One region of the Intestinimonas massiliensis (ex Afouda et al. 2020) genome, then DNA from elsewhere that is predicted to be linked to it. Evidence: riboswitches for the same ligand, from Rfam matches in the RefSeq annotation. Region 1 holds a riboswitch; the other holds the start of a gene.
The links. A riboswitch is a leader RNA that binds a small molecule or an ion and turns the genes downstream of it on or off. The one in region 1 is predicted to bind lysine.

Region 1 (6,765 bases):
CGACACACCGTCCGCTCCACCGCCACGGTGGTGTGGCGGTCGATGAACCGCTGGGTGTCGTCGGCCACCTTGGACGCGTGGGCCCGCGCCTCCTCTACCAGTTCAAAATTCAGGTTCAGTTTTGATTCCAAGGGGTTCCACCTCGTTTCTCTCGTTTCAAGGGAAGGGGACGGGAGCCGCGGCCCCCGCCCCGTTGCTGTCAATGCTGCTCGCGCTTATGCCGCTCCAGGTTGGCGGGCTCCATGGACATCATGTGCCCCTGCTCCAGCGCCGCCACGCCCATCAAGTCCACCTTCCGCTTGCCCGTGCAGACCTCGCAGTGGCAGGTCTCCTCATAGTGCTCGGGCTCGGTGTAGGTGGTGATGACGCCCTCATAGTTGCGCAGGATGACCTTGTGGGGGGCCTGGGAGATGACATAGTTGGGCATCACGGGGGTCTTGCCGCCGCCGCCGGGGGCGTCCACCACAAAGGTGGGCACGCAGAAGCCGGAGGTGTGGCCCCGCAGGGCCTCGATGATCTCGATCCCCTTGGACACCGGGGTGCGGAAGTGCTCCAGGCCCATGCTCAGGTCGCACTGATAGATGTAGTAGGGGCGCACCCGGATCTTCACCAGCTCGTTGACCAGCTTCTTCATCACGTGGACGCAGTCATTGACTCCGGCCAGCAGCACGGACTGGTTGCCCAGAGGAATGCCGGCGTCGGCCAGCCGGGCGCAGGCGGCGGCGGACTCGGCGGTGATCTCGTTGGGATGGTTGAAGTGGGTGTTGAGCCAGATGGGGTGGTACTTCTTCAGCATATCGCACAGCGCGGGGGTGATGCGCTGGGGCAGTACCACCGGGGTGCGGGAGCCGATGCGGACGATCTCCACGTGGGGAATGGCCCGCAGCTCTTTGATGATGTACTCCAGCCGCTCGTCGGAGACCAGCAGAGCGTCGCCGCCGGAGAGCAGCACGTCCCGGACCTCGGGGTGATGGCGGATGTAGTCGATGGCCACGTCGACCTGATCCACCGGCAGGCCGGCGTCGTGCTGGCCGGCGAAGCGGCGGCGGGTACAGTGGCGGCAGTACATGGAGCACTGATCGGTGATGAGCAGCAGCACCCGGTCGGGGTAGCGATGGGTCAGGCCGGGGGCCGGAGAGTCGGCGTCCTCATGGAGGGGGTCCAGCAGGTCGGCCTTGGACTGGTGGAGCTCCGCGGCGGTGGGGACCGCCTGACGGCGGACGGGGTCATAGGGGTCGTCAGGGTCGATGAGGGAGAGGTAGTAGGGGGTGATGGCCATGCGCAGGGTGCCCAGGCAGGCCTTGACGCCCTCTTCCTCCTCGGGGGTCAGGCTGATGTACTTTTTCAGGTCCTCCAGGGTCTCGATCCGGTTGGCCACCTGCCAGTGCCAGTCGTTCCAATCCTCATCAGAGACCTGGGGGAACAGCGCTTTGCGTCTGGATTCGTTCATTCGGTCGCACCGCCTTTCAGAATTCGCGCCTCGGGTAACCGCGGCGGCAGGAAAGAGGGAAGGAACGCCCCGGCGTGTCCCCGCGGACGCCGCCGGTAACGCGCCTTCCCTTGGGTATTATACGTATTTCTCCTCAAACAGCTTGCGCAGCTTGGGATTCTCCCGCAGGACGTTCAGGGTGATGTCGGCATGGTCCTTGGTGTAGCCGTTGCCCACGATCATGGTCACGTCCTTGCCGATGCCCTCGGCCCCCAGGGCCGCCTTGGTGAAGGAGGTGGCCATGGAGAAAAAGTACACCAGGCCGTCGTCCCGGACGGGCAGGATGGCGGACATCTCGCAGCTCTCGATGTTGACGCAGCAGATGGAGATGTCATACTCCTTGCCGCCGTTGACGGCCAGGGCGGCCTCCATGACCTCCACGGGCTTGGTGGCGTCGGCCAGCACGATGTCGGTGTAGACGCCCAGCTCCTTCAAAGCGGGGATCTGCTTCGGGTTGCGGACCACGCCGACCACCTTGCCGTTGGGCCCCACCTTCTTCATAGCCTCGTAGCCACACAGCACGCCGGACTTGCCGTTGGCCCCCAGGATCAGGACGCTGTCGCCCTCCTTGGGCAGCTTGCGGGCCTGGGCGGGAGCGCCGGCCACGTCCAGGGCGGCCAGGGCCAGAGGCTCGGGCATGTCGTCGGGCAGCTTGGCGTAGATGCCGCTTTCAAACAGGATGGCCTGGGCTTCCACATCCACCCGGTCGATGTCCTGATGGACGGCCAGGATCTTATGGATCTTCAAGGGCGTCAGGGACAGGGACACCAGGGAGGCGATGCGGTCGCCCTCCTTCAGGTCAATCTTGCCCTTCAGGTCGTCGCCGATCTTGGCCACGGTGCCCATGAACATGCCGCCGGAGCCGGTGACCGGATTCTGCTGCTTGCCGCGCTCGGCCACGATGGACAGGATCATCTCGCCGATCTTCTGGTCGTCATGGCCGCACACGTCGGCGATCTGGGTGAAGGAGGCGGAGTCCACGTTCAGGGCGGTGACGTTGCAGAGGATCTCGTTGGAGTAGATCTCATCCATGTTGTTGTCGATCTTGTACGCAGCCTGGGTCAGCACGCCTTTGGGTTCGATGACGCGGTGAGTGCCGTACTTATTGCCCTTTTTCTGCATATGTTTTGACCTCCTGTAGATTGAGATTCGGGGACCGGGTATGTGGATTTGGGAATGGTTGTGGGTTGGTTTGGGTTTGGAATTGGGAATGTGGGAATTGGGTTGGGAATGGTTTGGTTTTGGTGCGTTTGGTTTGGGAATCGGAAACGCGGCGGGCGGCGGGTCCCCGTGCAGCTCCCGGCCGCGTTTGGGAACACGGGTTACTTCAGACTGAGAATCCTGCGGGCCTCGTCCGGGGTGGCGATCTCCCGGCCCAGCAGCTTGGCCAGCTCCACCACACGGGCCACCAGCTCGCCGTTGGACTTGGCCAGCACGCCTCTGGACAGGGTCAGCTCGTCCTCGAAGCCCACCCGGACGTTGCCGCCCATGGCGATGGCGGCGGCGGCCATGGTAAAGGCGTGGCGGCCGATGCCGGTGACCGTCCAGGTGGAGCCGGCGGGGATCTGACTGACCAGATAGCACAGGTTGGGTACGGTGGCGGGGGTACAGCCGCCCACGCCCAGCACAAAGTTGAACTGCATGGGTTCGCCGGGCGCCTGCCCCTTCCGGGCCAGGGTCAGAGCGGTGTCCAGATGGCCGATCTCAAAGCATTCGTACTCTGGCTTGATGTGATTTTCCAGCATCCGCTTGCCAAAGGCCCGCAGAGTGGGCATGTCGTTTTGGAATACATCGTCGCCGAAGTTGCAGGTGCCGCAGTCCAGCGTGGCCATCTCGGGCATCAGCTCGGTGGGCTGGAGGCGCTCCTCCGGCGTCATCCCCACGGCGCCGCCGGTGGAGGGGATCAGAATCACACCGGGACAAGCCGCCTGAATGGCGTCCATCACGACCCGGAAGCGCTCCCGGTCCTGGGTGGGGGTGCCGTCGTCCCAGCGGACGTGCACGTGGATAACCGCTGCCCCGGCGTCATAGGCGCTCTTGGCCTCCCGCACCATCTCTTCCAGCGTGTAGGGAACGGCGGGGTTCTGCTCCTTGGTGACCTCCGCGCCGCAGATGGCGGCGGTGATAATCAGCTTTTCCATAGGGTAAACCTCCTTTTCATCGGGCTTGCTTGCGGTGTTCAGCGGGCGATGCGCTGTTTGTCCTTGGGCACCACGCAGGTGCCGGAGGCGCGGCAGACCACGACAGGCTCGGCCAGCTTGTCGGCGGCGGAGTCGCTGATGTCGGGCCGGGGCACGGCCACCTTGCGGGCCTCGAAGACCATCTTGCGGGAGGTGTTGCCCATGTGGGTGATCTCGCCCACCGCCTCGATGAAATCGCCGGCGTAGACGGGCGCCAGAAACTCCACGTTGTCGTAGGCGCAGAACAGGCCCTCGTCGCCGTCACTGATGATGAGCAATTCAGTGGCCACGTCGCCGAACAGATGGAGCATGTGGGCCCCGTCCACCAGATTGCCGCCGTAGTGAGCGTCCTCCGCCCCCATACGGACCCGGATCATGGATGTCATTTTTTCCATCGTCAATACCCCCTAAAAAATTTTCCATACGGTTCCCCAAAAAACATCAAGCGCCGCCCGTCCTGCCCCGAAAGGGAGCAAAACGAACAGCGCTCCATGCAAACAACAAAACGCTATTTATGCCTGACGGTCACCCGACAGAACATAAATAGCGCTTCATGTTTCCATGACAATCCGTGCGCACTGGGCCCACGTCTCAGGAGAGGCTCGGGACAGCTCCCCCCTCCTTCGGCGGCGGTCCCATTCCCAGCGCGCATCGGGCCTGACCGCCCTTTGCATCGCGCCGGTACCTGAACTGCCGCGCCTCTATTCACACAATATTTTGTTATACCACTCTAATAATATAGGCACTTTAACTAAATATTATTATAGCACCGGCCGTCAGTTTGTCAACTATTTTCTTCAAAGATTTTCATCCATTCTTCGTCCAGATCCAGCAGGCGGCACACCCGCAGGGCGTCCCGGGGACAGGGCGCACCGGGCGGCGCGGCCAGCAGGCGGTAATCCATAAGCCGGGACAGCCGGTCCAGCGGGGCCTCCCCCGCCCGGAAGGCGGCGGTATCCAGGGCGGCAAGACCTGCCACCTGGTAATGCCGCCGGGCGGCATCGGACACGCCGTCGTAATGGGTGGTCATCATGGCCACGCAGTTGAGCCCGCCCAGATATTCCACCAGCGCCCGGGCCAGGGCCGCCCCCTCCCGGGGATTGGTGCCCCGGGCGAACTCGTCCAGCGCCACAAAGAAGAACTTCCCCTTCTCCCGCCGCAGCAGGTCCCCCAGCGCGGCCACCTCGGCCCCGAAGGAGCTGAGGCCCTGCTCCACCGACTGCCGGTCGGTGCAGATAAGGCTCACCGAATCGAACAGGGGAGCGGTCATTTCCCGGGCAAAGACAAAAAAGCCGGTCTGGAGCAGCAGCAGGTTCAGGGTGACGCTCTTGAGGGAGACGCTCTTGCCCCCCATGTTGGCCCCTGTGATGACAGTGGTCCCCTTCTCCAGTGTGATGGACACCGGAATAAAGGCCCCGCCCCGCTCCTTCAGGTGGTCGGCCACCTCGGGATGGACCATGTCGAACGCCTCTACCTCCGGCACGGCGGACAGCCGGGGCCGGACGCAGCCGAACCGCCGGGCCAGCCGGGCCTTGGCCAGCGTCAGGTCCAGGCGGCCGATGGCGTCCATGGCGGCAAAAAAGCCTGCTTTCTCCCGCAGCAGGGCGGCCGTCAGCCGCCGCCGGGCGGCCAGCTCCGCCTTGTCCTCCTCCAGCACCAGCTCCCGCCGCCGGGCCAGCAGGGCTTCCCGGGCCTCCCCCTCCGCGCTCCGCAGCTCCCGCTCCACCTGAAGCTTATCCGCCCGGATGCGCTCCAGGGCCGGGTCAAAGGCGTTCTCCACCGAGAAGGGGGGCAGCCGCCGCCCGCTGGGGTCCAGCAGGTCCAGCAGCCCCGTCATGGGGCGCAGCTCCAGCCCCTCCAGCCGCGGGAAGCGGCCGTACTCCTCCGCCAGGCGTTCCAGATAGAGCAGGAAGTGTTTGACCTCGAAGAGCTCCACCTCGTCCATGGGGGAATTGGAGGGGCGCTGGAAGGAGTTTTTGATGTCGTGGAACTCCGACAGCAGATGGACGACGTTCTCCACCGCCGGCGCACCCTGCTCCATCCACGCCAGCAAAGCGTCCACCCGGCCCAGCTCCGCCTCCAGCGCCCCCTCCTCGCCGGGCCCGTACCAGCGGGGGGTCCGGGCCAGAGCGCGGCCGAAGGGAGAAGCCGGCTCCAGCCGGGCCATGACCCAGAGGTAGCCGGTATCCTCCTTGAGTTGTTGATCGAGCTTTACCATGTCATACCTCCCTCACGTCCACCACCGGGACCTCTACCGCCGCCCGCAGGGCGGACAGGAGCTCCTCCCGGTCCAGGTGCTTGCCGTAGGCCGACCAGGGGTTGGCGCACACGGCGGCGATGGTCAGCCGCCGCGCCGCTTGCAGAGACCCGCCGCCCCGGAAAAAGGCGGCGGTGCTGCTCCGGTCCGCCAGAAAATGAGTGGCGTCTGGAGCGGCCACCACCGTGGGAGCCCCCCGCCGGGCCAGGGTGCGGAGCATGGGACTGGTGACGCCTCCCGCCACCCAGAGCACGCACTTCTCCCGGGGCAGCGCCCCCCACAGGGGCTGGCCGCTATCCTCCCGCTCCAGGGGCAGCCGCTCTCCCTCCGGCGTAAAGAGGGCAAAGCGCTCCTGTTCCGCCGCCAGAGCCGCCCGGAGGCCGGGTTCCTCCGGCTCCGGCGCGGCGAACAGGGCGCAGGTGTGGGCCGTCTCGGCGGCGATGACCGCCGCCCCGCCGTCCATGGAGGCGCCTACGCACAGAATGGCACAGCCGCCCGGTTCCGCCCCCGCCAGGGATTTCCGCCCGGCGGCTCCATCGATCAGCACCCGGTCGGCTCCCAGCTCCCGGAAGGTCCCGGCCAGGGGGGCCAGTTGCGCCACCGCCGAGGGGCCCGCCAGTTGGATGTATCCGTCGGACAGGGCGCGGAACACCGCCACCGGGCCCAATGGGGTCATCACGCCAGTAACCCGGTCCACCTCCACCGTAGCGTCGCATAGGGGCAGCAGCCCACGGGCCGTGGCGAACAGCGTACCCGCCGGGACCCAGATCTCCGGCTTTTCCGTCCCCGTCACCACGTCGGTCCGCTCCCCATCCCGACCCACCGAAGTCATGGCCAGG
Region 2 (6,765 bases), 330 kb from region 1:
AAAAGGACAATGGATTCCCGCTTTTCGTCTCTCTTCTTCACCATGCCTTGGGGATTTCCCGCTTTTTCCACCCGAATCCCCGCTGCCTTCTTTGTCTAAACCGACAACGCGCCTTTAAGGGGCCAGCAGCCGCTCCAGGGCACAGGCGGTGTACAGGGCAAAGGTCTCGGGCATCTTGCCCACCGGGTAACCCAGCCGCCCGGCGGTGCGCTGGAGCCGATATTTTACCGTGTTCTTGTGGAGGAACAGCAGCTCCGCCGTCCGGGCCACGCTGCTCCCGGCGTCCAGCAGCAGGATCTGGAGGGTCCGCTCCAGCTCGGCCTCTCCCGCCTCCCGGATGGGAGCAAGCACCGCCAGCCTCTGCTGAACGGCCTCCTCCCCCTCCTCGATCATGGCGCGGCAGGACTGGGCGAACTCCACCTCCTGGACGGTGTACCACCGCTTCCCCGGCCAGATCTTTGCTGCGTCGTTCTGGAAGGCCCGGATGGCCAGATAAGCCCGGCGCACGTCGGCGGTGGTGGCCAAGCTCTGACAAAGGGTCAGGACGGCCCGGAGCCCCGCCTGCTCCAACTGGGCGCAGCACATGTCGGCCAGAGCCCCAGCCTCGCCGCCTCCGGCGGGCCAGTCCATAAAAGCCACCAGATCCCCCTCGTACCAGTCGGCCACGACTGTGGTGCAGTGGTGGGCCAGCAGCTCCCGTACCAGCTCCAGGCCCTTGGCCCGGAACTCCTCCCGGCCCTCCAGGCCGGGCCGCAGCACCCACATGGAGTGGATGGAGCCTACGTCCACATGGAAGATCTCCGCCAGACGCCGCATCTTAATGGGCTCATCCTTCAAAATGGCCCGCACCAGCTCGCTCATCACCACCCGGTCATGGCTCTGGCTCCAGAGGTTGGCCGCCAGGCGCACCACCTCCCCCGCCTGCCGCACCAGGTCGGCGGTGAGAGGCTCCCCCTCCTTGAATAGGAACAGCTCCATGCCCGGCGCCGGGTCGCTGAGCGCGCAGCGGTAGAGCAGGCACCGCGCTTCCCCGGCCCGCAGCTCCAAAGGAGCCCCTCCCGCCTCCGGCAGACTCTCCAGCCGCCGCAAACGCTCCTCCAGGTCCACCGCCGCGGTCCGGGGCCAGGCCGCAGCGTTGAGCACCCGACCGGCCCCGTCGGTGAGCACCGCCGAGGCCCGGGTGCGGTCGCTGAGGAGCTTGAGCACTGTGTCCACCGTCCGCTGGTGCTCCGGCAGCAGGGAGGCCCGGTCCAGGATGTCGCTGACCAGGGCGGCGCTGGTGTTCTGGTCCTTGAAGATGGCCTCCATCACCTCGCAGATGACCTCGCTGTACCGCTGGTCCATACGGTTCTCCGGCATGACGATGAGGGCGAAATCCAGCTCGTCGGCCAGCTCCAACAGCTTTCGGTCCACCCGCGGCAGGAAGACGCCCACATAATACAGAATCAGCCCCACCTCGCCCGCCTCGGCCAGCCGCCGAATGTTAGCGCACTGGGCCTCCACATCATTGGGGATGTTCATAAAGCCGGTGATGACCACCTCGCTGCCGTAAAACTCGTTGTTTTTGAACAGCGCGTCCTGCAGCATGCTGGGATCGGCGTACTCCAGCACCGAGATGGAAGAGACCAGCTTGTTCAGCCCGCCCCGTCCCGCCGCCAGCCGGGCCTCCCGCAGACTGGGCAGCTCCAGCAGGTCCGCCACCGTCACGCTCATACTGTCTTTTCCCTCCTTTTCCAAATTCTCCGTTTCGCACAAATCGCAGCCCCATTTTTCGGCAGACCATACCGACCCTCCACCCCCCAAGCGAATGGTTCTCCGGGTCGGCCGCCGTCCCCCTCTTCAAAAAACAGGGGCTGGCATCTGTTTTTCATTTTACCACAGTCTTTGTTCCTTTTCTACGCTGGTTTTTGTTCTGTTCTACAGAACAGCACAGCTCGCAGAAGGAATGCCAAAATGGTTGTTGTTCTAAGGATACTTAAAAACGATGCACCGATTGCGTGGTTATTTTGCACATCAATACCTCCAATTTTCTACGCATTGTCAATGTTATTTTTGTGCAAAATGTGCTATAGTATCCATAGTCGGACCGCAGAAACAGAACCGCGTTTCCGCTGTTTCGTTCAGCGTTTGAAAGGAGTGTTTACCTTATGGAAAAGATCACTCAGGACAGCTACAAGCTTTACATCAACGGCCAGTGGATCGACGCCAGCGACGGCGCCACCTTCCAGACTCGCTGCCCCGCCAACGGCGAGGGTCTGGCCACCTGCGCCCAGGCCACCAGAGAGGACGTGGATCAGGCCGTAGACGCCGCCTGGGCCGCCTTCCGGAGCTGGAAAAACGTCACCACCAACGAGCGGGCCGCCATCCTCAACCGGATCGCCGATATCATCGACGCCAATGCCGAGCACCTGGCCATGATCGAGTCCCTGGACAACGGAAAGCCCATCCGGGAGACCATGGCCATTGACATTCCCTACGCCTCCCGCCATTTCCGCTATTTTGCCGGCTGCATCATGGCCGAGGAGGGCTCCGCCAACATTCTGGACGGCTCCACCCTCTCTCTGATCCTGCGGGAGCCCATCGGCGTGGTAGGGCAGATCGTACCCTGGAACTTCCCCTTCCTGATGGCCGCCTGGAAGCTGGCTCCCGTACTGGCCGCCGGCTGCTGCACCGTGTTCAAGCCCTCCAGCGACACCCCGCTGTCCGTGCTGGAGCTGGCCCGCCTGACCCAGGACGTCATCCCCGCCGGTGTGTTCAACGTCATCACCGGCTCAGGCTCCAAGGCTGGGCAGTACATCCTGGACCACCCCGGCTTCCGCAAGCTGGCCTTCACCGGCTCCACCGAGGTGGGCGGCTGCGTGGCCTGCGCCGCCGCCGAGCGGCTCATCCCCTCCACCCTGGAGCTGGGCGGAAAGTCCGCCAACATCTACTTTGACGACTGCAAGTGGGAGATGGCCATGGACGGCCTCCAGCTCGGCATCCTGTTCAATCAGGGCCAGGTCTGCTGCGCCGGCAGCCGTGTCTTTGTCCAGGACACCATCTATGACAAATTCATCGACGAAGCCGTCAAGCGCTTCCAAGCCGTCAAGGTGGGGATGCCCTGGGACCCCGCCACTCAGATGGGCTCCCAGATCAATGAGAACCAGGTGGGCAAAATCCTGGAGTACATCAAGATCGGAAAGAGCGAGGGCGCCAGAGTGGCCTGCGGCGGCGAACGCATGACCGAGGGCGAGTTGGCCAAGGGCTGCTTCATGAAGCCCACCCTGCTGGTGGACGTGGATAACCACATGCGGGTGGCCCAGGAGGAGATTTTCGGGCCGGTGGCCTGCGTCATCAAGTTCCACGACGAGGACGAGGTCATCGAGATGGCCAATGACAACGCCTACGGCCTGGGCGGCGCGGTGTGGACCCGTGACATCAACCGGGCCATCCGGGTGTCCCGCGGCATCGAGACCGGCCGGATGTGGGTCAACACCTACAACGCTATCCCGGAGGGCGCACCCTTCGGCGGCTATAAGGCCAGCGGCATCGGCCGTGAGACCCACAAGGTCATTCTGGAGCACTACACCCAGATGAAGAATATTATGATCAATCTCTCGGAGTCCCCGTCCGGCTTCTACCCCGAAAAGTGATCCTCTCTCCCCCCAAACCTGCGCTTCCCAAAGGAGAAGGGCCGCCGGCACAGCCAGCGGCCCTTCTCCCCTATCAGCGATACCACACCACCAGGAGGGTGCCCGTTCGCACCGCAATGCTGCTCTCCGCGCCGGTGAACTCGTTGCTCACACCCAGGGTCACGTCGGGAGTGAGCGCCGCGCTGTCCAGCGGGTACTTGAGCCCCCGCAGGGTCACCCCCTCCGCCCGGTCCCCCTGGCAGAACACCGACACATAACCCCGGTGCGAAGCGTCGAAGGTCAGCGCTCCGTCGGTCACCGCGGCAGCCGTCCAGTTCTCTCCGTACAGCTCTCCCCGGCAGCCCCGTCTGGACAGCCAGGTCAGGCACTGCAAATTGGCCAGGGTGTGGTCGATCCGGCCCCCGGTGCCGCCGTAGAGCCGAAAGGTCCGGTAGCCTCGCTTGACTCCCACCTCCAGGGCCACCGCCATGTCGGTGTCGTCTTTTTCCCGGGGCAGTGTCATCACATTCGGGTGGTCCGGCCTCTCCCCCAGAGAGTCGAAGTCCCCCACCACCAGGTCGGCCCGCAGCCCCAGCGCCCTCAGAGCCCGGTAGCCGCCGTCGGCGGCGATGACCCAGTCCCCCGCCTTGGGCTCCAGTCCCGCCGGATACAGCTCTCCGGCCCCAATCACATAGCAAATCGGTTCCCGCATATTCTCGCCTCCGTTTTCTCTCCCCCTATCTTGCCCGATTTTGGTTCCAATTGCAAGAGCTGCGGCGGAATATGCCCTGACAAGTTTCACAAATCCGAAAAAACCCGCCGCGCCCCCCTTGACCGCCTCTGGAATTTTTTCTATAATAAGATCATAAATAGAGGCGCGGGGCATCCGGTAGGGGGCCGATGATAAGGATGGACGCATCCGAAGCGGCCCGTGAATAGTTGCCCCGCCGAAGAGAGCCTGCCGCGTCCGGCCCCGCTCCCTGAGTCGCGGTCTCAGTGTCCGCGGCTTGTCATGGTAAGCCATGAAGCGCTATTTATGCCCCCTGCGCCGGGGCATGAATGGCGCTTTTTCGTTCCGGCGGACCCATCGGTCCGCCTCCACCTCACTGTGAACAGATAGGAGTGTGTTTACCATGCAGAAGAAAGGCAACAAGTACGGTACCCATCGCGTCATCGAACCCAAGGGAGTCCTGACTCAGGCCGCTTACCGGATCGACAACAATATGGCTGAGATCTACTCCAACGAAATCCTGGTGGACGTCACCGCCCTGAACATCGACTCCGCCTCCTTCACCCAGATCTCCGAGGCCTGTGGGGGCGATGAGAAGAAGATCGGTGAGATGATTATGTCCATCGTGGCCGAGCGTGGCAAGCAGCAGAACCCGGTCACCGGCTCCGGCGGCATGTTCATCGGCATCGTGAACACCATCGGCGACGATCTGAAGGACGAGATCGACCTGAAGCCCGGCGACAAGATCGCCTCTCTGGTCTCCCTGTCCCTGACCCCTCTGCGCATCGACAAGATCCTGGCCGTGCACAAGGACATCGACCGGGTGGACATCGTGGGCCAGGCCATCCTGTTTGAAAGCGGCCTGTACGCCCGGCTGCCCGACGATCTGAGCGAAAAGCTGGCGCTGGCCGCCCTGGATGTGGCCGGCGCTCCCGCCCAGACCGCCAAGCTGGTCCAGGTCAACAACGACGTGCTGGTGCTGGGCGCCGCCGGCAAATCCGGCATGCTGGTCTGCACCGAGGCCATGAAGCGGGTGGGCCCTCTGGGCCACGTGGTGGCCGTGGTCCTCACCCAGGAGGACGCCGACCTGCTCAAGTCCATGAAGCTGTGCACCCACGCCATCGTGGCCAGCGCCACCGAGCCCATCGAAGTGCTGGAAAAGGCCCTGGAGGTCAATCACGGCCATGAGTACGACATCTCCATCTGCTGCGTCAACATCGAAAACTGCGAGATGAGCTGCATCCTCCCTGTAAAAGACGGCGGCACCTGCTATTTCTTCTCCATGGCCACCAGCTTCACCAAGGCCACTCTGGGTGCCGAAGGCTGCGGTAAGGACGTGGACATCATGATGGGCAACGGCTACACCTCCGGCCACGCCGAGATCGCCCTCAGTGAGCTGCGGGCCAACCCCGTGCTGCGCTCCTACTTTGAATCCAAATACATGTGATCAACCCTTCCAAACGGTCCCCGCCGATTCCGGCGGGGACCGTTTGGCGTTCAGGCCAGGCCGCACAGCCGGGCCGCAGAGGCCGTCAGGAAACACACCGCCATGCCCACCGCCGTGGGTACGGCAAAGGAGATCAGCGTCCACTTCAGGCTTCGAGTCTCCTTGCCGATGGTCATACAGGTAGTGGAGCAGGGCCAGTGCATCAGGGAGAAGAGCATGGTGCACACCGCCGTCAGCCAGGTCCAGCCGTGCTCCACCAGCAGGGCATGGAGGGCACCCAGGTCATCCAGCTCCAGCAGCGTGCCGGTGGAGAGGTAGCTCATGATGATGATGGGCACCACGATCTCGTTGGCTGGAAAGCCCAGGATGAAGGCCATCAGGATTACACCGTCTAGACCCAGCAGCCGGGCGAAGGGGTCCAGGAAGCCGGTGCAGTGGTTCAGGATGCTCACTCCCCCCACCGTCACATTGGCGCAGAGCCAGATAAGCAGGCCCGCCGGCGCGGCCACCGCCACCGCCCGGCCCAGCACGAACAGCGTACGGTCCAGCACAGAGCGGGCGATGACCTTGCCGATCTGGGGACGGCGGTACGGGGGCAGCTCCAGCGTAAAAGAGGAGGGCACGCCCCGGAGGATGGTGCCGGACAGCAGCCGGGACACCCAGAAGGTCATGAACACGCCCAGCAGGATGACTCCCGTCAGCAGTACTGCGGAGACCAGGGACGGCCCGGGCCCCGCCTGAGTGCCCACAAAAAACATAGTAATAATGGCAATGAGGGTCGGGAACCGCCCGTTGCAGGGGACAAAATTGTTGGTAATGATGGCGATGAGCCGTTCCCGCGGGGAGTCGATGATTCGGCAGCCCACGATCCCCGCCGCATTGCAGCCGAATCCCATGGCCATAGTCAGCGCCTGCTTGCCGCAGGCCCTGGCCTTTTGGAAGGCGTGATCCAGAACAAAGGCCACCCGGGGCAGATA

Region 2: linked by a shared signal. The riboswitch ahead of BN2154_RS09875 (L-erythro-3,5-diaminohexanoate dehydrogenase) and the one ahead of BN2154_RS11495 (3-aminobutyryl-CoA ammonia lyase) in region 1 are both predicted to bind lysine.

The regions. Positions count from the first base shown of each region.
Region 1 is NZ_LN869529.1:1,577,992-1,584,756, forward strand. Features, by position in the region: gene BN2154_RS11475 (lysine 5,6-aminomutase subunit alpha) at 1-131, opposite strand, end outside; gene ablA (lysine 2,3-aminomutase) at 200-1,450, opposite strand; gene BN2154_RS11485 (L-erythro-3,5-diaminohexanoate dehydrogenase) at 1,568-2,611, opposite strand; gene BN2154_RS11490 (3-keto-5-aminohexanoate cleavage enzyme) at 2,812-3,630, opposite strand; gene BN2154_RS11495 (3-aminobutyryl-CoA ammonia lyase) at 3,669-4,055, opposite strand; lysine riboswitch at 4,206-4,381, opposite strand; gene BN2154_RS11500 (lysine 5,6-aminomutase reactivase ATPase KamC) at 4,454-5,887, opposite strand; gene BN2154_RS11505 (lysine 5,6-aminomutase reactivase subunit KamB) at 5,889-6,765, opposite strand, start outside.
Region 2 is NZ_LN869529.1:1,250,505-1,257,269, forward strand. Features, by position in the region: gene BN2154_RS09860 (PucR family transcriptional regulator) at 115-1,713, opposite strand; gene BN2154_RS09865 (aldehyde dehydrogenase family protein) at 2,148-3,632, shown strand; gene BN2154_RS09870 (thiamine diphosphokinase) at 3,706-4,323, opposite strand; lysine riboswitch at 4,474-4,652, shown strand; gene BN2154_RS09875 (L-erythro-3,5-diaminohexanoate dehydrogenase) at 4,745-5,788, shown strand; gene feoB (ferrous iron transport protein B) at 5,839-6,765, opposite strand, start outside.